One region of the [Bacillus] caldolyticus genome, then DNA from elsewhere that is predicted to be linked to it. Evidence: a T-box and tRNA genes for the amino acid it is inferred to sense, from the RefSeq annotation. Region 1 holds a T-box; the other regions hold tRNA genes.
The links. A T-box is a leader RNA that pairs with one kind of tRNA and senses whether it is charged. The one in region 1 lies ahead of thrS (threonine--tRNA ligase), so its partner is inferred to be a tRNA-Thr.
Positions count from the first base shown of each region.

Region 1 (9,537 bases):
AAGCGGTTCGTTTGCCGACTGGGGCTGACCCAAAAGGGTAATTTCCCTTAAACAAAACACAACATATTGTTTCTTAATTTAACTTCCCTCCGAAAGAAGTCTCCTACTTCTAAACGTGAAGGTGCGCCAGCACCAGTGAAAGTGGGAGATGAATTTCGGTTGGCGTTAGCCAACGAATATGATAGAATATGGCTAGAACGGACACCTTCGGAACGAAGGGAAGCGTAAAGGGTTCTTGTGTGTGGCTTACCGTTCAGCGAACACACACAAGTCGCTTGAAGCCCCCACCTCTAAGCGAAGCGTAGGTGGGGGGTAGTTCACTTGTTTTATGCCTGTATACGGTAATAAGAAAGGGTGTCCCGATCCTTTTGGGGCACCCTCCATAGCCATCAAGTGAAGCCTTGGAGCGAGTAGCTCCAAGGCTTCACTTTTCATCTTTGGAGGCTGTGACCGTGAGAATATATAAAGATAGGCATGCCAAATACACCTTCCCTATAGAAGGTTTTTTTCATGGTATATGAGGCGGGAATTTCTTATGACACCGGCATGATGACCAAACTCTCGATAATGTCTAAAGCGCTCTTTTTTGTATAACGCCTTGATTTTTTTCCGTGTTGAGCGATGATGTCACACAGTTTTAAAAGGAGTTGGACAACTAACTCCTCAGAACACCATAAGGCTTGAAAGAAATCCATACCGAACTCCTTGATCATACTCATCGCCTTATATTCGCTCAATTCCTTTTTCTGTTTTCGATAGAGCCATTCCCGCATTTTAAACATGACAGTGGAGCTGATCAATAAGGCAATCAACGTTCCATACAGGTGGCACTGAAAGCGAGCCCCTTTCATCGGTTTGAATCGATGAATGTGAAACAGGGATTTCCATGTCTTAAATACCACTTCAATTTGCCAGCGAAGAGAATACAGCGTATGAATTTCGTGCAAAGAGGTATAAATCGCTGGAATATTGGTGATATATACATATATTGAGTGGGGGCGTCGCGTCACGTACGCGGCCCCTTTTCGTTTCGCCTTCTGTTTCCATTGTCCTTCCTTCTGTCGCTCCTGTTCTTCGGTCAGCCGATACACAATGAGCCGCGGTTGATGAACTTTCTTTCCACTGACATACGCATGTTCCAGTTCCATGGTTTCTCCGGGTTGTAACACCGCAAGGAAATCCTCTGGTTCCCATTTTCGAAATCGGTCTCCTTCTTTTTGGTAAATCCCTACATTGTGTTTGAGCCGGGAAATATAAAAGGCTCCGGCGTCATGAATGGCTTGCAATCCCTCAAGCGAAAAATAGCCTAAGTCTTTCAAACAAAGGTCTCCCTCTTGGATGGTCGATAGAAGGGACGCTCCGTAGGCGGCGTCGTGATGACGGGCATCTTCGACATCCGCATGGAGAAACTTCCCTTCTAGCCATTCATATTCTAGCTGAATTTTCACCCCAGGCCCCGTACATCCCTCGTAAATCCCCCGGATTTCAGGAGGCAGTTGAAACGACGTGGAATCGAGAATGCGAATCCGGCGAAACAGCGAATGTCTTTGACATAAGTGACGGGCTTCCTGAGTCTGATGAATGAGCAGTTTTTCAAACACCGCTTTGAGGAAACTCACCGCTTTTTCATTAAACCGTTGATTGAGCCCTTCCGCACTCAGAAAGGTGTTTTGCTTGAGAGCTAGAGCACTGCAAAGCTGCACCAATGATTTTTGACCGCCTCCTTCCTGGAGAAATGTGCAAAGTGCCACAAAATCATGGGCGCGTAATTTCCCCTTTCGTTGAATAAATTGATGATCTCGGGCCATATGTTCAAGTTCTTCGCACGATAACACGCTTCTTAATCCGTCTAAAAAACAATGCCATTCTTCTCGGAGAGATAAGGACGTCTTCAAAAAAACCACCCTTTCTAAGACATTATGAGGTCTTCAAAAGGATGGTCAAATCAGGCATATATTTATTCCTGTTTTCTTAACTTGATGGCTATGGGGGCACCCTCTCCTCGAACAATGAACGCCGCTAAGCTTTGTGGTTTTTTAGTCTAAACAGCCCGTTGTCCCCATATATATAAACCAAGCATGCCTTTCGGGCTAAAGGGGGGACAGCGGGTGATCGAAATCCATTTTGACGAGGCAAGCGAGGCGGAAAAATTGGTTGGGCTGCTAGATCACCGGCAACCGGATGACGGTCCGCTGTTTCATGCCGCTTATGACGGGAACAAAACCGTGGCGGTTTACATACAGGGCGAGGAGAAGCGTGTGCTTGAGGAGCATATCATCCCAGCGATGACGGCGTTTATGCAGGAGGTGATGGAAGACCGGCTGCTGCTATCCATCATTGCCAATGTTTTTTATTTCCGCGACGTCGAAGAACAGCAGCAAATTTTGGCCCTCGCTCATTCATTTTTGGACGGCGAGCGGCGCGATTACCGGAAAAGCGCGGCGTTTGCCGCCTCGCGCACCGTGATGTTGCGCGACGCTTTTGCCTCCTTTTTGCGCGACGGCTTGTCATTTTCGTTTTCTTCGTTCGTTACGTTCCGGTTAAAGCCGTATATGGAGCGCCTCCAACATTATGTCGAGCTGGCGATTGATGAATACAAGCTGGAGCAGGAGTATCAAAATTTTGTGCAAATGCTGCGCGACTGCCTGGCTGGCCGGACGCCGCAATGGCCGCGCCTGTATTTGGTGCACGATCCGCCGCACTTCGTATTTTACGACAGCGAGCGGCGGGAGCTGTCGGCGGCGGAAGTGAGACAGTTGATCGACCGCCATCTCGTCTTCAGCCAGCCGATGTATATTGATGCATCGGTGCTCGCTCCGCTTGTCTCGCTCGCTCCGGCGGAAATTGAGCTGTACACCGATCATCCGGATGACGGCATGGTGCAGACACTGCAAAACGTGTTTCAAGAACGGCTGATCGTCTGCCGCCGCGCCGATTTTTCCCGCTTGTTTGCCGCCAACGCTGGAAATGGGGGAGAAGCTTGATTTTTCCTGCTGTTTTCGCTATAATGACGTCATGAATATGGATGAATACAAGCGATGACGAGGACATGGGCGCATTTTTACGGTTTCCAGAGAGGGAAGGCAGCGGCTGGAACCTTCCTAACACGAAAAATGCGCTTACCCCCTCAGAGCTGCGGCAGCGAACGCAACGCCCAGTAGTTGCCGCCGGTGGACGACCGTTATTCTTGTTGAGCCATGGCATGGCGAGGCGTTGCCATGGGAAGAAGGGTGGAACCACGATGAAAACTCGTCCCTTTAGGAGGGAGGAGTTTTTTTATTTTTCCATTTTCATCATCATGACAAAGGAGTGATTGCCAATGCCAGACGTCATTCGCATCACGTTCCCAGATGGGGCGGAAAAGGAGTTTCCGAAGGGGACGACGACGGAAGACATCGCTGCCTCGATCAGCCCGGGGCTGAAGAAAAAAGCGATCGCCGGCAAACTGAACGGCCGGTTCGTTGATTTGCGCACGCCGCTTCACGAAGATGGCGAGCTTGTCATCATTACCCAAGACATGCCGGAGGCGCTTGACATTTTGCGCCATAGCACCGCCCACTTAATGGCGCAGGCGATCAAGCGGCTGTATGGCAACGTCAAGCTCGGCGTCGGTCCGGTCATTGAAAACGGCTTTTACTATGATATCGACATGGAGCATAAGCTGACGCCAGACGACCTCCCGAAAATCGAAGCGGAAATGCGCAAGATTGTCAAAGAAAATTTGGACATCGTCCGCAAAGAAGTGAGCCGCGAAGAAGCCATCCGGCTGTATGAAGAAATCGGCGATGAGTTGAAGCTCGAGTTGATCGCCGATATTCCGGAAGGCGAGCCGATTTCGATTTATGAGCAAGGCGAGTTTTTCGACCTTTGCCGCGGCGTGCACGTGCCGTCGACTGGAAAAATCAAAGAGTTCAAGCTGCTCAGCATCTCGGGGGCCTACTGGCGCGGCGACAGCAACAACAAAATGCTGCAGCGCATCTACGGCACGGCCTTTTTCAAAAAGGAAGACTTGGATCGTTATTTGCGCCTGCTTGAAGAAGCGAAAGAGCGCGATCACCGCAAATTAGGCAAAGAGCTTGAGCTGTTTACGACATCGCAACAAGTCGGACAAGGCTTGCCGCTATGGCTGCCGAAAGGAGCGACGATCCGCCGCATTATCGAACGGTACATCGTCGACAAAGAAGTGGCGCTCGGATACGATCATGTCTACACACCGGTGCTCGGCAGCGTCGAGCTGTACAAGACATCGGGCCATTGGGACCATTACAAAGAAAACATGTTCCCGCCGATGGAGATGGACAACGAAGAACTTGTGCTTCGTCCGATGAACTGCCCGCACCATATGATGATTTACAAAAGCAAGCTGCACAGCTACCGCGAGCTGCCGATCCGCATCGCCGAGCTCGGCACGATGCACCGCTATGAAATGTCTGGAGCGCTTACCGGCCTGCAGCGCGTCCGCGGCATGACGCTCAACGACGCCCACATTTTCGTGCGCCCGGACCAAATCAAAGACGAGTTCAAGCGCGTCGTCAACTTGATTTTGGAAGTCTATAAGGATTTCGGCATTGAGGAATACTCGTTCCGCTTGTCTTACCGCGATCCGCATGACAAAGAAAAATATTACGATGACGATGAAATGTGGGAAAAAGCCCAACGCATGCTGCGGGAAGCCATGGACGAGCTCGGCCTCGACTACTACGAAGCGGAAGGGGAAGCGGCGTTTTACGGGCCGAAGCTCGATGTGCAAGTGCGCACGGCGCTTGGCAAAGACGAGACGCTCTCGACGGTGCAGCTTGACTTCCTGTTGCCCGAGCGCTTTGATTTGACGTACATTGGCGAGGATGGGAAGCCGCATCGTCCGGTCGTCATCCATCGCGGCGTCGTCTCGACGATGGAGCGGTTTGTCGCGTTCCTCATCGAGGAGTATAAAGGCGCGTTTCCGACATGGCTCGCCCCGGTTCAAGTCAAAGTGATCCCCGTGTCGCCGGAGGCGCACCTCGATTACGCGTATGACGTGCAGCGGACGTTGAAAGAACGCGGCTTCCGCGTCGAAGTCGACGAGCGCGACGAAAAAATCGGCTATAAAATCCGCGAAGCGCAAATGCAAAAAATCCCGTACATGCTCGTTGTCGGCGATAAAGAAGTGTCTGAGCGAGCGGTCAACGTCCGCCGCTATGGCGAAAAAGAAAGCCGGACGATGGGGCTTGACGAGTTTATGGCCTTGCTCGCTGACGATGTGCGGGAAAAACGGACACGATCCGCGCAATCGGCGGGTTGAAACCTCGATGAGACGAACCATTGCAAATTTTCTCTTGCCAATCGGGCGGACATCCGTTATAATGGAGTTCGTTGTGTTTATCAAGATCTGCTCCTTGACATGCCATCGCCAAGGTGGTATAGTGTATAAAGTGGAATGATTGCTTGTTTGTAACAAAAGCAGAAGCACCCCGCTTCTCACCTGACCGACGCCAAGACGGCTGTTGGCAGGTTGTTACGGTTCGTCAATGCGAGTGTAAGGACGTACTGCGCGGGTGCTTTGTGCATCTGCGCTTTTTTTTGGCTGGAAGTGGGGCTCTGCTGGCAAACAAGCCAGTCGGAAAAAACCTTGGAGGTGGCTCATTATTAGCAAAGATTTTATTATCAACGAACAAATTCGTGCCCGTGAAGTGCGCTTGATCGACCAAAACGGCGAACAGCTTGGCATCAAGTCGAAGCAGGAGGCGCTTGAGATTGCGGCAAGACGCAACTTGGATCTTGTGCTTGTCGCGCCGAACGCCAAACCGCCCGTTTGCCGCATCATGGACTACGGCAAATTCCGCTTCGAGCAGCAGAAGAAAGAGAAAGAAGCGCGCAAAAAACAAAAAGTGATCAACGTCAAAGAGGTGCGCCTCAGCCCGACGATCGAGGAGCATGACTTCAACACGAAGCTGCGCAATGCGCGCAAGTTTTTGGAAAAAGGCGATAAAGTGAAGGCGACGATCCGCTTTAAAGGTCGGGCGATCACCCATAAAGAAATTGGGCAGCGCGTCCTTGACCGCTTCTCGGAAGCGTGCGCCGACATTGCCGTTGTCGAAACGGCGCCGAAAATGGACGGGCGCAACATGTTTTTAGTGCTCGCACCGAAAAACGACAACAAGTAAGGAGGAACCTGCGATGCCAAAAATGAAAACTCACCGCGGCTCGGCGAAACGGTTCAAAAAAACGGCCAGCGGCAAATTAAAACGCGGCCACGCGTACACGAGCCACTTGTTTGCCAATAAAACGAAAAAACAAAAGCGTCATCTCCGCAAAGCGACGCTTGTCTCGCCTGGCGATTTCAAACGCATCCGCCAAATGCTTGACAACTTGAAATAACGACCGACTATAGGAGGGAACGATTATGCCACGCGTAAAAGGTGGACCAGTGACGCGCAGACGTCGCAAAAAAGTGTTAAAACTCGCAAAAGGCTATTTCGGCGCGAAACACGCATTATATAGAGTCGCGAACCAACAAGTGATGAAATCGCTCATGTATGCGTATCGCGACCGCCGTCAACGGAAGCGCGACTTCCGCAAACTGTGGATTGTCCGCATCAACGCAGCGGCTCGCCAAAATGGCTTGTCCTACAGCCGTTTGATGCACGGCTTGAAGCTGGCCGGCGTGGAAGTGAACCGGAAAATGCTCGCCGACTTGGCGGTCAACGACCAAGCCGCGTTCGCCCAACTCGCCGACTTGGCGAAAGCGAATTTGAATAAATAACAACGATGGCCATCCTTGATCAGGGTGGCCATTTTCTTATCAAGGAAAGGGATCGATATGGTACAATACGGGATAGCGATCAATCTTCTCGCTTTTTTCGTGATGGGGGTCGACAAATACAAGGCGAAGCGCCGCCGCTTTCGCACCGCCGAGCGGACGCTTTGGCTGCTGGCGTTTGCGGGCGGGGCCATCGGTGCGGCAGCTGGAATGTACACGTTTCGCCATAAAACGCGCCATCGGGCTTTTGGCTATGGCTTGCCGCTGTTGGCAGCGGTGGAGCTGTTTCTCTATTGGCGATGGATGAGGTAGAAAGGGGAGGAGAGAGTCAACTACTCCCACTTAGCTAACGCTTGAAGTGGGGGCTTGCAACTCCCCAGAAGTGCAAACGGACTTCGTCCTCCTTCCTTGACTTGGGGTTGCATCAGGGGGCAGGTTGACGACTACCCAACGACGCAGGTCATGCCTGCATCGTTACCGATTCTCTCGGTGTGTCTGTTGGCAGTACTTGGCTTCCACACACAACAGACGGACCTACGCTCGATGTTTTACGGTTACAACGTTTCCTGTAACCAACTCCATACATCGAGTAGCAGTTATTGGAGTGCCTTTATTGAACGGTTTTCTCCACGCCTTTATTATATCATACACAAAAGAAAGGGGGAACGCGCATTCCTCTCCCACTTACTCCCTTTGGTCATTGAAGTGGGAGTCTCCTGCGCGAAATAGGATGAATTGGCCTTTGCTTTACGATATGCAGCGCATGTTGGATGAGCGGATTGAAACAGAGCACGGCCTTATGCATGAGGACTTGTTCAATCGGAAAATGCTTGCGTTTCTCGTCGAACTTGGGGAGCTGGCCAATGAGACGCGCTGTTTTAAATTTTGGAGCGTGAAACCGTCGGCGCCGGCGGAACGGGTGCTGGAGGAATATGTCGACGGTTTGCATTTTTTGCTGTCGCTCGGGCTGGATTGCGGGCTGTTTTATGAAAGCCGGGAGCTTCCGGCTGTCGAGCGGCCGCTTGTTGAGCAGTTTTTGGCCATCTTTCGCGCCGCCGAGCGGTTCGGGGAGACGAGAGCGCGAGGGGAATATGATGCGCTGTTTGCGGAGTATTGGCGGCTTGGCGTGGCGCTCGGTTTTTCTTCCGACGACATCGAGGCGGCGTATCGGCGGAAAAATGAAGTGAACCACAAGCGGCAAAACGAGCGCTACTGATCTTTTTTCGGGTGGCGAATGATTCATTTTGCCAATCGTCAGCCTTTTCAAGTATAATAAAAAAGTGGACAAAACCGGAAAGGGGTGCCAAGATGGCGAAGTTGGACGAAACGTTGACGATGCTGAAAGCGCTGACCGATGCGAAAGGCGTCCCGGGCAATGAGCGGGAAGCGCGCGATGTGATGAAGACATACATAGCTCCGTATGCGGATGAAGTGACAACGGATGGCCTCGGCAGCTTGATCGCCAAAAAAGAAGGGAAATCGGGCGGGCCGAAAGTGATGATCGCCGGCCATTTGGATGAAGTCGGCTTTATGGTGACGCAAATCGACGACAAAGGATTCATCCGCTTCCAAACGCTTGGCGGATGGTGGAGCCAAGTAATGCTCGCCCAGCGCGTGACGATCGTGACGAAAAAAGGCGACATCACCGGCGTCATCGGTTCGAAGCCGCCGCACATTCTGCCGCCGGAGGCGCGCAAAAAACCGGTGGAAATCAAAGATATGTTCATCGACATCGGCGCGACAAGCCGCGAGGAAGCGATGGAGTGGGGCGTCCGCCCGGGCGATATGATCGTGCCGTATTTTGAATTTACGGTATTGAACAATGAAAAAATGCTGCTCGCGAAAGCATGGGACAACCGGATCGGCTGTGCGGTCGCCATCGATGTGCTCAAGCAGCTGAAAGGCGTCGACCATCCAAACACGGTATACGGCGTCGGCACGGTGCAGGAAGAAGTCGGCTTGCGCGGCGCGCGCACGGCCGCCCAATTCATTCAGCCGGATATCGCCTTTGCGGTGGATGTCGGCATTGCCGGCGATACACCGGGCGTGTCGGAAAAAGAAGCGATGGGCAAACTCGGCGCCGGCCCGCACATCGTCCTGTACGACGCGACGATGGTGTCGCACCGCGGCTTGCGCGAATTCGTCATCGAAGTGGCGGAAGAGCTGAACATTCCGTACCATTTTGACGCCATGCCGGGCGGCGGTACGGATGCGGGAGCGATTCATTTAACGGGCAGCGGCGTTCCGTCGCTCACGATCGCCATCCCGACGCGCTACATCCACTCGCACGCCGCCATTTTGCATCGCGACGACTACGAGAACACGGTCAAGCTGCTTGTCGAAGTGATCAAACGGCTTGACGCCGACAAAGTGAAACAACTGACGTTTGACGAATAAAAACACCGGCCAATTCGGCCGGTGTTCGTCATTGTTTAACCGCCTGCTCGAGCGTGGTGAGCATCATGTCTTTTTGCTGTTCATTGGCGTGCGTCCAAATGGCTTCAAAGAGGACGCCGAGGCCGGGCAAATATTTTTCCTCGCCACGCTGGATCGCGTCCTCGATTGTATTCTCGAGCTGTTCTTTCGAGTTGTTGGCGACGTTGTGCATAATGGCTTTCCGCAAGTTCAAATCCATTTGTCTCACCTCATTGGCCGTATTGTACACCGTTATCGTTTGCCAATGGCGGCGGATTTATACATGGAGCGGCTCTCGTATATGGTATAATAGAGGAAAAACTAGACCGAAATGAGTGATGGCGACGATGGACGAGAAACCGCTCTATGGATTGGAACGAACG
Region 1 is NZ_CP025074.1:2,820,814-2,830,350, forward strand. It holds gene CWI35_RS14635 (IS4 family transposase) at 534-1,895, opposite strand; gene ytxC (putative sporulation protein YtxC) at 2,109-2,984, shown strand; T-box leader at 3,030-3,260, shown strand; gene thrS (threonine--tRNA ligase) at 3,320-5,281, shown strand; ribosomal protein L20 leader region at 5,432-5,565, shown strand; gene infC (translation initiation factor IF-3) at 5,622-6,143, shown strand; gene rpmI (50S ribosomal protein L35) at 6,157-6,357, shown strand; gene rplT (50S ribosomal protein L20) at 6,383-6,742, shown strand; gene CWI35_RS14665 (DUF1294 domain-containing protein) at 6,800-7,051, shown strand; gene CWI35_RS14670 (dUTP diphosphatase) at 7,470-7,955, shown strand; gene CWI35_RS14675 (M42 family metallopeptidase) at 8,048-9,136, shown strand; gene sspI (small acid-soluble spore protein SspI) at 9,165-9,374, opposite strand; gene CWI35_RS14685 (HI0074 family nucleotidyltransferase substrate-binding subunit) at 9,502-9,537, shown strand, end outside.

Region 2 (9,537 bases), 960 kb from region 1:
AAAAGTGCGGGGATGAGGTGTGGGTAGGGGTGAAATGCCAATCGAACTTGGAGATAGCTGGTTCTCCCCGAAATAGCTTTAGGGCTAGCCTCGGGTTTAAGAGTCTTGGAGGTAGAGCACTGATTGGGCTAGGGGCCCCAAACGGGTTACCGAACCCAGTCAAACTCCGAATGCCAACGACTTATGCCCGGGAGTCAGACTGCGAGTGATAAGATCCGTGGTCGAGAGGGGAACAGCCCAGACCGCCAGCTAAGGCCCCGAAGTGCACGTTCAGTGGAAAAGGATGTGGAGTTGCCGAGACAACCAGGATGTTGGCTTAGAAGCAGCCACCATTTAAAGAGTGCGTAATAGCTCACTGGTCGAGTGACTCTGCGCCGAAAATGTACCGGGGCTAAACGTGCCGCCGAAGCTGCGGGATGACCGTTGGTCATCGGTAGGGGAGCGTTCTAAGGGCAGAGAAGCCAGACCGGAAGGACTGGTGGAGCGCTTAGAAGTGAGAATGCCGGTATGAGTAGCGAAAACAGAGGTGAGAATCCTCTGCGCCGAAAGCCTAAGGGTTCCTGAGGAAGGTTCGTCCGCTCAGGGTTAGTCGGGACCTAAGCCGAGGCCGAAAGGCGTAGGTGATGGACAACAGGTTGAGATTCCTGTACCACCTTCTTCCCGTTTGAGCGATGGGGGGGACGCAGGAGGATAGGGCGAGCAGGCGGCTGGAAGAGCCTGTCCAAGCCGTGAGGCTGATCCGCAGGCAAATCCGCGGATCATAAGGCCAAGCGGTGACGGCGACGGATTGATCCGGAAGTCCCCGATTTCACACTGCCAAGAAAAGCCTCTAGCGAGGGAAGAGGTGCCCGTACCGCAAACCGACACAGGTAGGCGAGGAGAGAATCCTAAGGCGCGCGGGAGAACTCTCGTTAAGGAACTCGGCAAAATGACCCCGTAACTTCGGGAGAAGGGGTGCTCTTTGGGGTGAAGAGCCCTGAAGAGCCGCAGTGAAAAGGCCCAAGCGACTGTTTATCAAAAACACAGGTCTCTGCGAAGCCGAAAGGCGACGTATAGGGGCTGACACCTGCCCGGTGCTGGAAGGTTAAGGGGAGCGCTTAGCGGAAGCGAAGGTGCGAACCGAAGCCCCAGTAAACGGCGGCCGTAACTATAACGGTCCTAAGGTAGCGAAATTCCTTGTCGGGTAAGTTCCGACCCGCACGAAAGGTGTAACGACTTGGGCGCTGTCTCAACGAGAGACCCGGTGAAATTATACTACCTGTGAAGATGCAGGTTACCCGCGACAGGACGGAAAGACCCCGTGGAGCTTTACTGCAGCCTGATATGGAATTTTGGTATCGCTTGTACAGGATAGGTGGGAGCCTGGGAAGCCGGAGCGCCAGCTTCGGTGGAGGCGGCGGTGGGATACCACCCTGGCGGTATTGAAATTCTAACCCGCACCCCTTAGCGGGGTGGGAGACAGTGTCAGGTGGGCAGTTTGACTGGGGCGGTCGCCTCCCAAAAGGTAACGGAGGCGCCCAAAGGTTCCCTCAGAATGGTTGGAAATCATTCGGAGAGTGCAAAGGCACAAGGGAGCTTGACTGCGAGACGGACAGGTCGAGCAGGGACGAAAGTCGGGCTTAGTGATCCGGTGGTTCCGCATGGAAGGGCCATCGCTCAACGGATAAAAGCTACCCCGGGGATAACAGGCTGATCTCCCCCAAGAGTCCACATCGACGGGGAGGTTTGGCACCTCGATGTCGGCTCATCGCATCCTGGGGCTGTAGTCGGTCCCAAGGGTTGGGCTGTTCGCCCATTAAAGCGGTACGCGAGCTGGGTTCAGAACGTCGTGAGACAGTTCGGTCCCTATCCGTCGCGGGCGGAGGAAATTTGAGAGGAGCTGTCCTTAGTACGAGAGGACCGGGATGGACGCACCGCTGGTGTACCAGTTGTCCCGCCAGGGGCACCGCTGGGTAGCTATGTGCGGACGGGATAAGCGCTGAAAGCATCTAAGCGTGAAGCCCCCCTCAAGATGAGATTTCCCACCGCGCAAAGCGGGTAAGATCCCTCGAAGATGACGAGGTCGATAGGTCCGAGGTGGAAGCGTGGCGACACGTGGAGCTGACGGATACTAATCGATCGAGGGCTTGACCTATGAGCGGCTTCTTCCAACGGTTATCTAGTTTTGAGGGAATGAACATCCTGTTGACAAATCCAACAGGATGGATATAATAATTACTGTCCAAGATGATCATCATTGCCTAGTGGCTATGGCGGAGGGGAAACACCCGTTCCCATCCCGAACACGGAAGTTAAGCCCTCCAGCGCCGATGGTAGTTGGGGCCAGCGCCCCTGCAAGAGTAGGTCGCTGCTAGGCAATGTTTCATTATTCTGCAATAGTTCAGCGACGAGCTTCACATCTTCGAATTCGCTACGAGTTGCCTCGACGCATCTCGCTTCCTTGAATTAGCTGGCAGAGGAAGAGGCAACGAGCACATTGGGAAGATGTGCATGACATATAGTTATTCATCATTCCGCAATAGCTCAGCGGTAGAGCAACCGGCTGTTAACCGGTAGGTCGTAGGTTCGAATCCTACTTGCGGAGCCATTTTTACGCTTCCATAGCTCAGTAGGTAGAGCACTTCCATGGTAAGGAAGAGGTCACCGGTTCGAGCCCGGTTGGAAGCTCCATTTATTTTCCGGCCCGTTGGTCAAGTGGTTAAGACACCGCCCTTTCACGGCGGTAACACGGGTTCGAATCCCGTACGGGTCACTCCATTTCGGCCAGTCGTCCTTTCAAGGATGATTGGCCGAAATGAAAAGTGTATACTTCCCTGATTGCTGAGATATAATAGCAATTGAATACAGCGTTTTTTTCTCATCGCGTTGGGCTATAGCCAAGCGGTAAGGCAACGGACTTTGACTCCGTGATGCGCTGGTTCGAATCCAGCTAGCCCAGCCATTATTTTTTTGTACATAAAAATGGTCATGAGCCATTAGCTCAGCAACGAGCGCTGCATCTTCGGATTTGCTTCGAGTTGCCTCGACGCACTAGGCATCTGTGAAACAGCTGGGAGAGGAAGAGGCAGGTAGAGTGAAACGAAGCTGTAGAGTGTTATCCTAACCATGAGCCATTAGCTCAGTAGGTAGAGCATCTGACTTTTAATCAGAGGGTCGGAGGTTCGAGTCCTCCATGGCTCACCATAGCGCGGAAGTAGTTCAGTGGTAGAACACCACCTTGCCAAGGTGGGGGTCGCGGGTTCGAGTCCCGTCTTCCGCTTGGGGCGGGGCCTTAGCTCAGCTGGGAGAGCGCCTGCTTTGCACGCAGGAGGTCATCGGTTCGATCCCGATAGGCTCCATCAAGAGCAGACTGCTTGACAACCAAAAGCAGCCTGCTCTTTTTTGTTATATCGGTATAAATATTCAAAATTTTGTCAAGTTGAGTCATCCCCTTTCTTTCCTCTACAATAAAGACGTAACAGGAACCGGAAAGGAGTGGGAGACAGCATGAAGCCAATTTCAATTATCGGGGTTCCGATGGATTTAGGGCAGACACGCCGCGGCGTTGATATGGGGCCGAGCGCAATGCGTTATGCAGGCGTCATCGAACGTCTGGAACGTCTTCATTACGATATTGAAGATTTGGGAGATATTCCGATTGGAAAAGCAGAGCGGTTGCACGAGCAAGGAGATTCACGGTTGCGCAATTTGAAAGCGGTTGCGGAGGCGAATGAGAAACTCGCGGCGGCGGTTGACCAAGTCGTTCAGCGGGGGCGCTTCCCACTTGTGCTGGGCGGCGACCATAGCATCGCCATTGGCACGCTCGCCGGGGTGGCGAAACATTATGAGCGGCTTGGAGTGATCTGGTATGACGCGCATGGCGACGTCAACACCGCGGAAACGTCGCCGTCTGGAAACATTCATGGCATGCCGCTGGCGGCGAGCCTCGGGTTTGGCCATCCGGCGCTGACGCAAATCGGCGGATACAGCCCCAAAATCAAGCCGGAACATGTCGTGTTGATCGGCGTCCGTTCCCTTGATGAAGGGGAGAAGAAGTTTATTCGCGAAAAAGGAATCAAAATTTACACGATGCATGAGGTTGATCGGCTCGGAATGACAAGGGTGATGGAAGAAACGATCGCCTATTTAAAAGAACGAACGGATGGCGTTCATTTGTCGCTTGACTTGGATGGCCTTGACCCAAGCGACGCACCGGGAGTCGGAACGCCTGTCATTGGAGGATTGACATACCGCGAAAGCCATTTGGCGATGGAGATGCTGGCCGAGGCACAAATCATCACTTCAGCGGAATTTGTCGAAGTGAACCCGATCTTGGATGAGCGGAACAAAACAGCATCAGTGGCTGTAGCGCTGATGGGGTCGTTGTTTGGTGAAAAACTCATGTAATGCATGTGGGCAAAGAGGGTTGGTTGCGGGATTCACGGATATGATGATGATTTGTTCCCGCTGTTTGTGAAAGAGGGGCTGCCATTTGTTTGGAGTCCCCTCTTTTTCCGTTGTATGATACAATAAATATGTTGCATGAAACTTTTCTTGATCGAGCGCCGTAATATACAGTAAGCCGTGAGGCGGGGGTATTGTATTTTATGGATCTATTTATTAAAAAGAGAATTAAGGCGATCCAAAAAGGGGATCAAAACGCATACGCGGATCTTGTCGATTTGTATAAGGACAAGATTTACCGTCTTTGCTATCGAATGCTTGGCAATCGGCATGAGGCGGAAGATGCGGCGCAGGAGGCGTTCATCCGCGCCTACATCCATATTGATACGTACAATCCAGAAATGAAGTTTTCCACTTGGCTGTACCGGATCGCGACGAACTTGACGATCGATAAATTGCGGAAACGGAAGCCGGACGTGTATTTAGATGAAGAGGTCGGAGGCACGGACGGGTTGACGATGCAGGCTCAGCTTCCTTCCCGCGAAGCATCCCCGGAGGAGGCAGTGGAAAGCCTGGAGCTGCAAGAGACGGTGCAGCGAGCGATTGAGCAGTTGCCAGAAAAGTATCGAAGCGTGATCGTGTTGAAATATATGGAAGATTTGTCGTTGCAAGAAATCAGCGAGATTTTAGGGTTGCCGGTCGGCACGGTGAAAACGCGGCTGCATCGCGGCCGTGAAGCGTTGCGCAGGCAATTGGGTCATTTATAAGAGGGTGGGAGACTATGGAATGTCCGAAAGAAATCGTGTTGCTCATGCACAGCTATTTTGATGGAGATCTCCAGCCAGAAGGAGAGCAGCAGCTGAAAGAACATTTGCGTTCGTGCGCTGCGTGCGCTGCCCATTTTCACGAGCTGAAAAAGACGGTTGCTTTCCTCCAATATGCCGCCCACGTTGCGGCGCCGCCGTCGTTTGCAGCCAAGGTTATGGAGGCGATGCCGAAAGAGAGAAAGACCGCGCGGCTGCGCCGTTTTCTGCATCGTCATCCGCTGCTTACGGCTGCCTCGTTGTTTTTCGCGCTTACTTTCGGCAGCTTAGCCTCTTCATGGGGGGAAAGAGGCGCGTTTTCCGTCTCAGCTGATGAACATGTCATCATCCGCGATCATACTGTCATCGTGCCGAAAGGAGAAACGGTCAAAGGAGATATTGTCGTCCGCAATGGCTCGATTCGGATTGAAGGAACGGTTGATGGGGACGTGACTGTGATCCATGGAAAGAAATATATGGCGTCCGCCGGGCAAGTGACAGGGGAAGTGGAGGAAATTAATCAAGTGTTTGAATGGATTTGGTATAATATTAAAGAAAGGTTCAATCGTGCGCTCCAATCGATTGAATGATGGCAGCCATCGTTCGATGGCTTTTTCCGTGGCCATCAACAGATTGGAATTAGAGATAAAGGAAGTGTGAAGATGTCCTTCGGAGAGCTCCCCATCGTGTCATATTTGTTAAAAGTGGTTGATATCCTTGTCGTTTGGTATGTGATTTACAAGTTGATCATGATGATTCGCGGGACGAAGGCCATTCAGTTGTTAAAAGGCATTTTTTTAATTATTCTAGTCCGCTTTGTGAGCAATTACCTCGGATTGACGACGTTGCAATGGCTGATGGATCAGGCGATCATTTGGGGATTTCTCGCGATCATCATCATTTTTCAACCAGAATTGCGGCGCGCCCTTGAGCAGCTCGGCCGCGGACGGCTGTTCACCCGCAATACGGTCAATGAAGAGGAAGAGCGGATGCGAATGGTGGAAGCCATTGTCAAAGCGACCGAGTATATGGCGAAGCGACGCATCGGCGCGCTGATTTCCATTGAGCGGGAAACCGGAATGAACGATTATGTCGAAACCGGCATTATGTTAAACGCTCATGTATCGCCGGAACTGCTCATTAATATTTTCATTCCGAACACGCCGCTTCATGATGGGGCGGTCATTATTCAAAAAAACCAAATCGCTGCGGCGGCCTGTTATTTGCCATTATCGGAAAGTCCGTTTATTTCGAAAGAGCTCGGAACACGCCATCGGGCGGCGCTCGGCATCAGCGAAGTGACGGACAGCGTCACCGTCGTCGTGTCGGAAGAGACGGGAGCAGTATCGTTGACGAAAAACGGCGAGCTGTACCGCGATTTAACGATCGATGAGTTTCGGGAGCTGTTGACCGGCGAACTTGCTCCAGCGACGAAGGCGCCTGCTTCTTCCCGTTGGCAGTGGAGGGGGAAGAAACATGGATAAGTTGATGGACCATCCTTGGTTTATTCGCGTTGTCTCCTTATTGCTGGCGATTATGCTGTATATGTCGGCCAATGTCGGGGCGAAAACTGGTGAGACGCGCAACACGTTTGGCCAGGAAGATACGGAAACGTTGGTCGATATTCCGGTGGTCGCTTACTATGATGAAAACAACTTGGTCGTATCGGGTGTCCCGAAATACGTGAACGTTACGCTCCAAGGACCCGCCAGCATTGTCAAGCCGACGGCTCTACAACGAAATTTCGAGGTGTATGTCGATTTAACGGAATTGCCATTAGGGACATACACGGTGCCGATCAAATACAGGGACATCTCCGACAAGTTGAAAGTGACGATTCAGCCTTCCTCGGCCAAAGTGACGATTCGTGAAAAAGTGTCGAAACAGTTTCCGGTCGGTGTTGAATTTTTCAATCGAAACAAAATGCCGGATGGCTATTCCGTTGGAGAACCGACGGTGAAACCAGATGCCGTGACGATTACCGGGGCGAAGGAACGAATCGACGAGATTGCCTTTGTCAAAGCCATCGTCGACTTAGATGGGGCGACGGAAACGCTGACGAGAGAAGCGCGCGTTCGAGTGTACGATCGACGGGGAAATGAGTTGGATATTGAGCCAGAGCCATCGTCGGTGGAAGTAACCGTGCCGGTGAAAAGCCCGAGCAAGACGGTGCCGGTTCAAGTGCGAACAACTGGGGAGTTGCCGGATGGTGTGCATCTTGTCAGCATCACGCCGGAGCCGGATCGAGTGACGATTTATGGACCGAAGGAAGTGTTGAACCATATTGACAAGCTGGAAGGATTGACCGTTGATTTGGACGACATGACCGATGATGCGACGGTAGAGCTCGACGTTCCGCTTCCTAATGGCGCAAAAAGCGTCAACCCAGACAAAATCAAGGTGCATATTGATGTGGAAAAAGACGTCACACAAACGTGGAAAGACGTGCCGATCGCTGTCGTCGGCTTGCCGGATTCATACAAAGCCGAATTTGTCAAACCGCTTGAAGGCAAAATTACGGTCCGCCTTGTCGGTCCGCCCGATGTCGTCCGCGGGTTGACAAAAGACGATATTCGTTTGTATGTCGATGTCGGTGGACTTGACACCGGCGAACATCAAGTTCCCATTCAATGGAACCACCCTGAACAAGTCCAATGGCAGCCGTCGGTGGAAACGGCGATGGTCCAGATTAGCGAAAAAGCGGCTGCACAATAAACTGCATAGTAAGGAGAGAGTGAACGAATGGGCAAATATTTTGGCACTGATGGTGTACGAGGAGTCGCAAATCGTGAATTGACGCCAGAGTTGGCGTTTCAAATCGGCCGCTGCGGCGGATACGTGCTGACCAAAAGCGCTGAGCGCCCGAAAGTGCTGATCGGGCGCGACACCCGCATTTCCGGCCATATGTTGGAAGGGGCCCTTGTCGCGGGGCTTTTGTCGATCGGGGCGGAAGTGATGCGCCTTGGCGTCATTTCCACGCCAGGTGTCGCCTATTTGACGAAGGCGCTTGGAGCGCAGGCCGGCATCATGATTTCCGCCTCCCACAACCCGGTGCAAGATAACGGCATTAAATTTTTCGGCCCGGACGGGTTCAAGCTGTCGGATGAGCAGGAAGCCGAGATAGAAGCGCTCATCGACAGCGTGGAGGATATGCTGCCGCGGCCGATCGGGGCTGGGCTTGGGCAAGTCAACGACTATTTTGAAGGCGGGCAAAAATACTTGCAGTATTTAAAACAAACGATCGATGAAGAAGATTTTTCCGGGATGAAAATCGCCCTCGACTGCGCGCACGGGGCGACGTCATCGCTGGCGACCTACCTATTTGCCGATTTGGATGCGGATGTCGTGACAATGGGGGCTTCGCCCAATGGGCTCAACATTAACGAAGGGGTCGGTTCCACCCATCCGGAAGCGTTGGCGGCGTTTGTCAAAGAAAAAGGAGCTGATGTCGGGCTCGCCTTTGACGGGGACGGCGACCGTCTCATTGCCGTCGATGAGAACGGCAACATCGTCGATGGCGACCAGATTATGTACATTTGCGCCAAATATTTAAAAGAAACCGGCCGCCTCAAGCACCAAACCGTCGTCTCGACCGTCATGAGCAACCTTGGGTTTTACAAGGCGCTTGAGGCGCAGGGAATCAAAAGTGTACAAACGGCCGTTGGCGACCGCTATGTCGTCGAGGAAATGAAGAAGAACGGCTATAATCTTGGCGGCGAGCAGTCCGGACACATCATCTTCCTTGACTACAACACGACGGGGGACGGCATGTTGACGGCGCTCCAGCTTGTCAACATCATGAAAATCAAAGGCAAGCCGCTTTCCGAATTGGCGGGGGAAATGAAAAAATACCCGCAGCTCTTAGTGAACGTCCGGGTGAAAGAGAAAGAAAAAGTGATGGAAAATGAGCAAGTGAAAAACGTGATCGCCGAAGTGGAAGCAGAGATGAACGGCAATGGCCGCGTCCTCGTTCGTCCGTCAGGGACGGAACCCCTCGTGCGCATTATGGCGGAGGCCCCGACCGAAGAAGCGTGCCGCGCCTACGTGGAGCGGATCGCCGATGTCGTCCGCCGTGAAATGGGGACGGAATAATCGACCGTCTGGACAACCACCCTATGCATAAACGGAACGTTCCCTTTCGTTTATGCATAGGGTATTTATATAAATAGTTGACGCCGCTGGGAATGTCCTGTAATATTAACGTTGTTGCCTTTTTTTGAAAGGAGGCGATGGAAGGGCGAAGAGCGGAACATGGTGAAGTGATGGCTTGCCGCAACCGTGGGCATGGCCAACAAAGCAAAAAGGTGGTTGGCTGTTGCATCGGTTTTAACGATCACAAAGCGCCTGGACT
Region 2 is NZ_CP025074.1:1,856,030-1,865,566, reverse strand. It holds rRNA gene CWI35_RS09670 (23S ribosomal RNA) at 1-2,134, shown strand, start outside; rRNA gene rrf (5S ribosomal RNA) at 2,240-2,356, shown strand; tRNA gene CWI35_RS09660 (tRNA-Asn) at 2,513-2,587, shown strand; tRNA gene CWI35_RS09655 (tRNA-Thr) at 2,595-2,670, shown strand; tRNA gene CWI35_RS09650 (tRNA-Glu) at 2,681-2,752, shown strand; tRNA gene CWI35_RS09645 (tRNA-Gln) at 2,867-2,941, shown strand; tRNA gene CWI35_RS09640 (tRNA-Lys) at 3,108-3,183, shown strand; tRNA gene CWI35_RS09635 (tRNA-Gly) at 3,188-3,259, shown strand; tRNA gene CWI35_RS09630 (tRNA-Ala) at 3,266-3,338, shown strand; gene rocF (arginase) at 3,487-4,386, shown strand; gene sigW (RNA polymerase sigma factor SigW) at 4,587-5,150, shown strand; gene rsiW (anti-sigma-W factor RsiW) at 5,165-5,776, shown strand; gene cdaA (diadenylate cyclase CdaA) at 5,849-6,670, shown strand; gene CWI35_RS09605 (CdaR family protein) at 6,663-7,901, shown strand; gene glmM (phosphoglucosamine mutase) at 7,929-9,278, shown strand.
Region 2: it encodes a tRNA-Thr, which carries the amino acid that the T-box ahead of thrS (threonine--tRNA ligase) is inferred to sense. The anticodon was not compared.

Region 3 (9,537 bases), 910 kb from region 1:
AGGGCATTGGTGGCCGCCAATGCCCTGCTTTATTGTACGTTCCTTCTTCTTTATTATACGCGTATAAAGAAGGGGATGACAAGAACTTTAGAGAAAGGGACAGTGAAGATCAAAAAAAATGAAAAAGAGGGTTGACTCTTTCATTTTTTTATAGTAAATTTTACATTGTCGTTCCGATTCTGAAGGAACTGAAATATAAAGATACAAAAAAACTTGACAAACTTTTGGATTGCTTTATAATAGAAATCGTCGCCATTGCCTAGTGGTGATAGCGGAGGGGAAACACCCGTTCCCATCCCGAACACGGAAGTTAAGCCCTCCAGCGCCGATGGTAGTTGGGGCCAGCGCCCCTGCAAGAGTAGGTCGTTGCTAGGCAAACAACGTGGAGTATTAGCTCAGCGGGAGAGCACCACGTTGACAGCGTGGGGGTCACTGGTTCGATCCCAGTATACTCCACCATCATGGGGCGTTAGTTCAGGGGGAGAACGCTTCGCTGGCAGCGAAGAGGTCAGGGGTTCAAATCCCCTACGCTCCATTGTATGCGGTCGTGGCGGAATGGCAGACGCGCTAGGTTGAGGGCCTAGTGGGGGCAACCCCGTGGAGGTTCAAGTCCTCTCGACCGCATCGCTCCAAACAGCTATGGAGGAGTACCCAAGTCTGGCTGAAGGGGTCGGTTTCGAAAACCGATAGGGGTGTCACAGCCCGCGGGGGTTCGAATCCCTCCTCCTCCGCCATAAATATTGACTTAGCTCAATTGGTAGAGACGAGCACCTGCTTCGTCGAGTCGGCTTCGAGTTGCCTCGACGCATCCTGCTTCCTCGAAACAGCTTGTAGAGGAAGAGGCACAGAGCACAACAATGAGCCACCTTCTTGCATTTATTTTATGCCGACTTAGCTCAATTGGTAGAGACGAGCATCTGCATCGTCGAATTTGCTTCGAGTTGTCCCGACGCACCCAGCTTCTTCGAATTGGCTGGTAGAGAAAGGGACACAACAAATGAACAATGAGCCACCTTCTTGCATTTATTTTATGCCGACTTAGCTCAATTGGTAGAGCAACTGAATCGTAATCAGTAGGTTGCGGGTTCGAGTCCTGCAGTCGGCATCACGATTACGGAGGGGTAGCGAAGTGGCTAAACGCGGCGGACTGTAAATCCGCTCCCTTTGGGTTCGGCGGTTCGAATCCGTCCCCCTCCATTTTTATTTCTTATAAGCGGGCCTATAGCTCAGCTGGTTAGAGCGCACGCCTGATAAGCGTGAGGTCGGTGGTTCAAGTCCACTTAGGCCCATCACTTATGATGGACGACAAGAATGATTCTTGTCGTCTTTTTTGCGTTGTCGCTAAAGGCATAATGTGCTCTACCATCTCCATGGAGAATCCTCTGACTTTCACATGTCAACGGAAGGGTGCCCCCGTTCAGACACCCTCCCTTGGTTTTTACTTGAAAGTGGTTTTAGCAGAGAAACTTCCGCTTCAAACAAAACTAGAAGCCGTTCACGGAACGATAGTCCGTTTGCCTAATGGACGTACTTCCCATAATCAGGGGTAGCGATACGGTCAAAATCACGGGCGAGTTTTGTCAACCCTTCACGCAGCTCTTTGCCGGCGACAGGAGCACCGTGTCCGGTGATGGCGACTGACGGAAAGAGTGCGGCTAACTTGCGCACCGACTCGCGGGCGGCGCGCCAATCGATGGTATAATAGCGCGGCGGGCCGCTGATTTCGATTTGTTGGGTCAACACTTTATACAGTGAATCTTGGCGGACGGTGACGAACGCGTCGCCGGCGATTAAAGCGGCGTCGCGCGGCCGAAATAACGAAATGTGGCCTGGCGTGTGCCCCGGTGTGTGGATCCAGCGAAATTCCGGCAAGTGCGGAACGGTGCCGTCCGCAGGGAGCGGCTGGACGCGGTTGCCTAATTGAATCGGCTCGTTCGGAAAAAACGGCGAGATTTTGGCGATGAAGCCGCCCTCGACGGAAGCGTCAGGTTCAGGATAGCTCGCCTTTCCAGTCAAATACGGCAGTTCAGCCGGATGGGCATACACCGGGACATTCCAATGCTTGACAAGCTCAACAATCGCTCCAACGTGGTCAAAATGGCCGTGGGTTAAAACAATGGCTTGCGGGCGGCTGCCCTCTCCAAACCGTTGTTCCACAACGGAAATAATGTCATCAGCCGATCCCGGCATGCCAGCGTCGACCAATACAAACGCGTGGTCGTCCGGGCGGCCGACAAGACAAATGTTCACGATTTGGATCGTATGGCAGTACAAATCGGGCAGCACGCTGACGCCGACACCGCTTGCCACAGACGTCGCGTGAATAAAATGATAGTCTTCTCCGTAATGCAATGGTTCGTCGGCCATCAAACCCCTCCTTTGAATCGTTGTCCAACGATAGCATGCCGCATCGACCTGTCTCCTATACAAAAGAGCTGCCGTCTAGCTCGACATGGATCGCCAAAGAATGGTACAATAAGGAAAACACAATGGCACAAGGAGGCTACAAACGAATGAGCATTTTGAAAAAAGGATTGGCATTCGGGCTGGGATTGGCGATTGCCAGCAAAGAACAAGTGGAAAAAATCATTGACGAGTTAGTCAAAAAAGGGGAATTGTCGCTTGACGAATCGAAGGAAGTGATCGATCAATGGAAACAGCAGACCGAAGCGCGGAAAACGGAAGTGCAGCGGCTTGTACGCGAGCAAATCAAGCAGGTGATCGATAAACTCGACTTGGCGACGAAAGAAGACGTGCGGCAGCTCGAGGAGCGAATCCGCCGTCTTGAAGAAAAGGAACAAAGCGGGCAGTAAACCGATGCGGCCTGTCCGCTCGCTTTTTGCCGCCTTAGGAGAGATGTCTCGATGATCGGAAAACGGATGCGCCATATCGGAAGGTATCACGAAATCGCCGCCTCCTTGCTTCGGCACGGATTCGGGATGATCGTCGATGAACTCGGCTTTTCGTCGTTTCTTTCGTTGCCGCCGCGATGGAAAGCGGAGCAAGGGAAAAAGGAAGGAAAAACGGTTGGGGAGCGGCTCCGCCTTGTGCTTGAGGAGCTCGGCCCGACGTTCGTGAAGCTCGGGCAAATTGCCAGCACACGGCCGGATTTGATTCCCGCTCCGATCATCAGTGAGCTCGAAAAGCTGCAAGACCAAGTTCCGCCGTTTCCGTTTGCCGATGTCCGCCGGATTGTCGAAGCGGAGTTTGGAAGTTCGCTGGAAACACTCTTTCGTTCATTTGAGGAAATGCCGCTCGCTGCCGCTTCGCTTGGACAAGTGCACCGGGCGGTTCTTCCTTCCGGACAGGCCGTGGCGGTGAAAGTGCAGCGCCCGCACATCGCTGCGCGGGTGGAGACGGATCTGGAAATTTTGCAAGATTTGGCCGTGCTGGCGGAACGCCGTCTCGATTGGGCGGCAACCTACCAATTGTCTGAGATTGTCGATGAACTGGCGCGTTCATTACGGCAGGAGCTGGATTATACAGTCGAGGCGCGCCATGCGGAACGGTTTGCACGGCAGTTTGCCGGCGATTCGTCGGTGTATGTCCCGAAGGTGTTTTGGGATTATACGACGAAAACAGTGCTCACGATGGAATATGTCGAAGGGATCAAACTCGGGGAGATCGAGCGGTTGAAAGCGAACGGCCACTCCTTAAAAACGATCGCCGAGCGTTTGGCTGAAGCAACCTTTCAACAAATGTTTGAGCATGGATTTTTTCATGGCGACCCTCATCCTGGCAATGTATTTGTTCTTGACGATGGAACGCTTTCCTTCATTGACTTTGGCTTGATGGGCCGCCTTCGACCTCATGTCAAACATCATCTTTCTTCACTCATCATCGCCTTAATGCGGCAAAACACGGATGGGGTGTTGGGTGCGATTTACGGTTTAGGAATTGTTCCTGACGGAGTCGATGAAGGAAAATTGCGCGATGATATTGACGAGTTGCGGGAGAAATACTACCGCGTCCCGCTCGGTGAGATCAGTCTTGGGGAAGCCGTCGAGGATTTGCTTTCGGTGGCATTTCGCCATGGCATTCGCATCCCAAGCGATTTGACGCTGTTAGGGAAAGCGCTGTTGACGGTCGAAGGGGTCGTGGAGATGCTCGATCCGCAGTTTCGCATCATGGATGTGGCCGAACCGTTTGGGAGAAAGCTAATGAAAGAGCGTCTTCGGCCTGACCGTGTAGCGGAAACGGCGTGGAAACGGATTTTCGACTACGGTGAATGGCTGCTTCGCTTGCCGGACAGCGTAAAGGAATGGACGAAAATGATGCGGCACGGCAAGCTTCGATTGGAAATCACGGCGCCTGATTTGGAAACGCTGCTAAAGAAGCTCGATCAGATTACGAACCGGCTGTCGTTTAGCATCGTTCTTCTTTCGCTGAGCATCGTCCTTGCCGGGCTGATGATCGCTTCCTCGCTCGGGCGGCCGTCGACGCTGCTGTGGAAGATTCCTGCTGTTGAAATCGGATTAGGCGCGTCCGCTTTTCTGTTCGGTTGGCTGCTTTACTCGATTTTTCGTTCGGGAAAATTTTAGCGTTTGTTGCGCAATGATTTCTTTTTTCGGAGATTCTTGAAAGTTTGATGCAGTCCGATCCATGAAAGGGGCTGACCCAAAAGGCGATATATAGTGTGACAGAGAAGCGGCTGGTGCTTATATATAGCGATGAGAGAGGGTGTCCCAGTCCTTTTGGGACACCCCCTTTTTTCATCAATAATAATAAATTTGCACGAAGCACGTTTGTTAAGCCATGCTAGACAGCTTGATGGGGTGGAAAGCCGGTGGGGGCGCCGGAATAAATTCCACACTTTGGATTATACTAACAGTGCTGTCTGAGACTGCGTTTAGGGAGTGGGAAATGGGTTAGGGAGGATCGATGATGACGGTTTCTCTTCCTGTTGTTTGGATGGTGGAACTGGCAGCGGTCATGTTGAGTATAGCGGGAAGTTTTTGGATCGCCAAACGGCATATACGGAGATATGCGGTTTTGTATGCATTCAGTGCGGTGACAGGCATCGTTCTTTGCCTTGCGTTTGTCTATGCAGGCTTTTACTCCTTCCCTGTTAAGCTCGTTCCTTATACACCGATTCCGCTCGTTGAAATGGCAACCGTCATTCCGTTTTTCGTTTTGTTTGGAGTCAAGTACAGTCCGGAAAGCTGGGCATGGAAGTTGCCGTTTTACTTTGCGATGGTGCAGTTGATTATGTTGTTCGAGTTGGTTGCTCTTGTATCGCCGCACCCTCTGATTGATTATAAGGAACAGTGGGATGTGTGGGATTCATACACCGCCTGGTGGCTGTATTTGCTTTTCTTTGAGTGGATGGGCGGAAAAATCGTCCCCCAAAAAGCGCGCTCCCCGCTTGCGGCTTCCTCTTTCCGCTACGGCCGGTGGGGATGGATGATCGTCCATGCGATTGCCATGACTACCGTTTTTTTAGCTGGGGTGTACGCCGGGTGGAACATAAAATAACTGGCAGCATGTTTATTGCAAAATTAAAGTGCAGAGATGTGCAAAATTTCTATGCAAATGGTTATGCAGAGGGGCTTTACATGGAGGGGTAGCCATGATAACCTGTTTGGGTTTGCCAAATCTGTTACAGCTGGCCGCTTGGCAAAAGAATCATGGCTGCAGAGGCTCCATGTCAAGCCCTTAATAGCGAGAATTCAGATTGAATTTTTATGCGGTATAAACGAATTTATATACTGCAATACTCTGCACTTTTTTCTTGCAAAAAACAGCAGCAGGCCATCCATGTTCGGACAGCCAGCAAACAGAATGTCTGGATGCGGACGAGAAAGCGGATCGATGCGTAGGCGATGAATATGATGTTCAAGTTTGCGTCTGTTGTGGCCGGCCTAGGGTGTGTGGGCGCTGTGCAAAAAAGATCGATGATTTTTTCCTTTTTCTATTGGCTGGGCAGGATTTTGATCTGGCTGGAGCGAAACTATATAGATGCAACGAAATCGTTTCACATATCCTTGACGGAAAAGTGGCTCATCCATTTTTGACTGTCGAAGGCAAGCCATAGGCTTGCCTCCGTCACGCTAAGGCGTGACGGAAGACCGAACAACGACTCGCTTAAAGACCCATTCATGGGTCTTTAAGCGGTGTTGTTCGGTCACTCGACAGTCGGATGAAATGATCGGTAAAAACGAAAAATGTTAAAGCTTTAAATTGCATCTATATAGTACAGCAAAAAGGAGAATAAAGGAGGGAGAGACCTCGATGTCCATTGTCAACCCAAGCCGGGAAGAAATCGGTGAAATTTTGCGCAAGGCGAAACGGATTGCCGTCGTTGGGTTGTCCAACAATCCGGAGCGCGAGTCGTATATGGTGGCGAAAGCGATGAAAGACGCTGGATACGAAATCATTCCGGTCAATCCGATGATCGATGAGTGGGAAGGCATTCCGGCGGTTGATCAACTAACCGATATCGAAGGCCATGTCGACATCGTCGATGTGTTCCGCCGCTCTGAGCATTTGCCCGAGCTGGCCCGCGAGTTTGTGCAAATCGATGCCGACGTGTTTTGGGCGCAGCTTGGCGTCGTCAATGAGGAGGCGTATCGCTTTTTGAAAGAAAAAGGCTACACGGTCATTATGGACCGCTGCATTAAAGTGGAACATGCGCTCACCAAGCGTGCTTAATCTTAATCCATGAAACGGCCATCTTGTTCGAGATGGTCCTTTCGTTTTTTTGTCGCACTTGTCCGAATTTGTCGGGGGATGTCAAAAGGCAATGGACAGTCGGGAAGTTTGTGGTACAATAGAAACAGGTGTTCTTGTTTTTGTAGGAAGGGGTGGCCTTGTGGCAAAGCATGCGACATACGAATATAACGAAGATGCCATTCAAGTGTTGGAAGGGCTCGAGGCAGTCAGGAAGCGGCCGGGGATGTACATTGGCAGCACCGACAGCCGCGGCTTGCATCATCTTGTCTATGAAATTGTTGACAATTCGGTCGATGAGGCGTTGGCTGGATACGGAAACTACATTTTCGTGCAAATACATAAAGACAACAGCATCACGGTTTTGGATGAGGGGCGCGGCATGCCGGTCGGGATGCATAAGCTCGGCAAGCCGACGCCGGAAGTCATTTTGACCGTGCTTCATGCCGGCGGCAAATTCGGCCAAGGCGGCTATAAAACGAGCGGCGGCCTGCACGGAGTCGGGGCGTCGGTTGTCAACGCCTTATCAGAATGGCTGGTCGTCACGATTCATCGCGACGGCTTCATTTACCGGCAGCGGTTTGAGCATGGAGGCAAACCGGTGACGACGCTAGAGAAAATCGGCACAACGAACAAAACCGGAACCATCATTCAATTTAAGCCGGACCCAACGATTTTCAGCACGACAGTCTTCGATTATGAAACATTGAGTGAACGGCTGCGCGAATCGGCGTTTTTGTTAAAAGGGCTGAAAATCGAACTCGTTGACGAACGGACCGGCATGCGCGAGGTGTTCCACTACGAAAACGGAATTGAAGCGTTTGTCGCCTATTTGAATGAGGAGAAAGATGTGCTCCACCCGGTCGTTTATTTTGCTGGCGAGCAAAACGGCATTGAAGTCGAGTTTGCGTTCCAGTTTCATGACGGTTATTCGGAAAACGTGCTGTCGTTTGTCAACAACGTGCGCACAAAAGACGGCGGCACGCATGAGGCGGGTGCGAAAACGGCGATGACGCGCGTTTTTAACGAATACGCCCGCCGTGTCGGTTTGCTCAAGGAAAAAGATAAAAATTTGGAAGGAACCGATATTCGCGAAGGGTTGTCCGCGGTCGTTTCGGTGCGCATCCCAGAGCACTTGCTGCAGTTTGAAGGGCAGACGAAAGGAAAGCTCGGAACGAGCGAAGCGCGTTCGGCCGTCGATGCGGTGGTGTCCGAGCAGCTGATGTACTTTCTGCAAGAAAACCCGGACGTAAGCGCGATGCTCATTAAGAAAGCGATCCGGGCCTATCAGGCGCGTGAAGCGGCCCGCAAAGCGCGCGAAGAGGCGAGAAGCGGCAAAAAGCGGAAAGGGAAAGAGGCGCTCTTAAGCGGCAAGCTGACGCCGGCGCAAGGGCGCAATCCGCAAAAAAATGAGCTCTATCTCGTTGAAGGCGATTCGGCGGGCGGTTCGGCGAAACAAGGGCGCGACCGTCGATTCCAGGCGGTGCTTCCGCTGCGCGGAAAAGTCATCAACACGGAAAAGGCGAAACTTGGCGATATTTTGAAAAACGAGGAAATCAATACGATCATCCACGCCATCGGCGGCGGCGTCGGGGCTGACTTTTCGCTCGATGATGTCAACTACGACAAAGTGATCATTATGACCGATGCCGACACGGACGGCGCCCATATTCAAGTGCTGCTTTTGACGTTTTTTTACCGCTACATGCGTCCGCTGATTGAAGCGGGAAAAGTGTACATCGCCTTGCCGCCGCTTTACAAAATCAGCAAAAAAAGCGGCAAAAACGAAATCGTCGAATATGCGTGGACGGACGAGCAGCTGAAAGAAATTACGAAAAAAATGGGCCGCGGCTATACGATTCAGCGCTATAAAGGGCTCGGCGAAATGAACGCCGATCAATTATGGGAAACGACGATGAACCCACAGACGCGTACGCTCATCCGCGTGCGCATTGAAGATGCGGCCCGCGCCGAACGGAGGGTGACGACGCTCATGGGCGACAAAGTCGAGCCGCGCCGCAAATGGATCGAAACGCACGTCGCCTTCGGGCTCGAAGAGGAACCGGGATGGATCGGCTGATGGCGGCGTGAAAAGGCGCCGCCTTTTTGGTGCTGATGTGTTAGGAAAGGAGAATGACGATGGCAGAACGATTGCTGGAAATGCCGTTAGAGGACGTGCTTGGCGACCGCTTTGGCCGCTACAGCAAATACATTATCCAAGACCGGGCGCTCCCAGATGCGCGCGACGGGTTGAAGCCCGTGCAGCGCCGTATTTTATATGCGATGTACATCGATGGCAACACGGCTGATAAACCGTTTCGCAAGGCGGCGAAAACGGTTGGAAACGTGATCGGCAACTTTCATCCGCACGGCGACTCATCGGTGTATGAAGCGATGGTGCGGATGAGCCAAGAGTGGAAGCTGCGCAACGTGCTGGTGGAGATGCACGGCAACAACGGCAGCATCGACGGCGACCCGCCGGCGGCGATGCGCTACACGGAAGCGCGCCTGTCGGCGATTGCCGCCGAATTGCTTCGCGATATTGACAAAGAAACTGTTCCGTTTGTGCCGAACTTTGACGATACGACCGATGAGCCGACCGTCCTGCCGGCGATGTTTCCGAATTTGTTGGTGAACGGCTCGACCGGGATTTCGGCCGGCTATGCGACCGACATTCCGCCGCATGCGCTTGGCGAGGTGATCGACGCCGTCTTGATGCGGATCGACCGGCCGGATTGCACTGTTGACGAGCTGATGACGGTTCTTCCTGGCCCCGATTTTCCGACCGGCGGCATCATCCAAGGGAAAGACGGCATCCGCAAGGCGTATGAGACCGGCCGCGGGAAAATCATCATCCGCGCCAAAGCC
Region 3 is NZ_CP025074.1:276,456-285,992, forward strand. It holds rRNA gene rrf (5S ribosomal RNA) at 259-375, shown strand; tRNA gene CWI35_RS01440 (tRNA-Val) at 385-459, shown strand; tRNA gene CWI35_RS01445 (tRNA-Ala) at 464-535, shown strand; tRNA gene CWI35_RS01450 (tRNA-Leu) at 542-624, shown strand; tRNA gene CWI35_RS01455 (tRNA-Ser) at 642-734, shown strand; tRNA gene CWI35_RS01460 (tRNA-Thr) at 1,033-1,105, shown strand; tRNA gene CWI35_RS01465 (tRNA-Tyr) at 1,116-1,197, shown strand; tRNA gene CWI35_RS01470 (tRNA-Ile) at 1,216-1,289, shown strand; gene CWI35_RS01475 (MBL fold metallo-hydrolase) at 1,519-2,367, opposite strand; gene CWI35_RS01480 (phasin family protein) at 2,514-2,813, shown strand; gene CWI35_RS01485 (ABC1 kinase family protein) at 2,865-4,541, shown strand; gene CWI35_RS01490 (CBO0543 family protein) at 4,885-5,475, shown strand; gene CWI35_RS01495 (CoA-binding protein) at 6,232-6,651, shown strand; gene parE (DNA topoisomerase IV subunit B) at 6,812-8,749, shown strand; gene parC (DNA topoisomerase IV subunit A) at 8,809-9,537, shown strand, end outside.
Region 3: it encodes a tRNA-Thr, which carries the amino acid that the T-box ahead of thrS (threonine--tRNA ligase) is inferred to sense. The anticodon was not compared.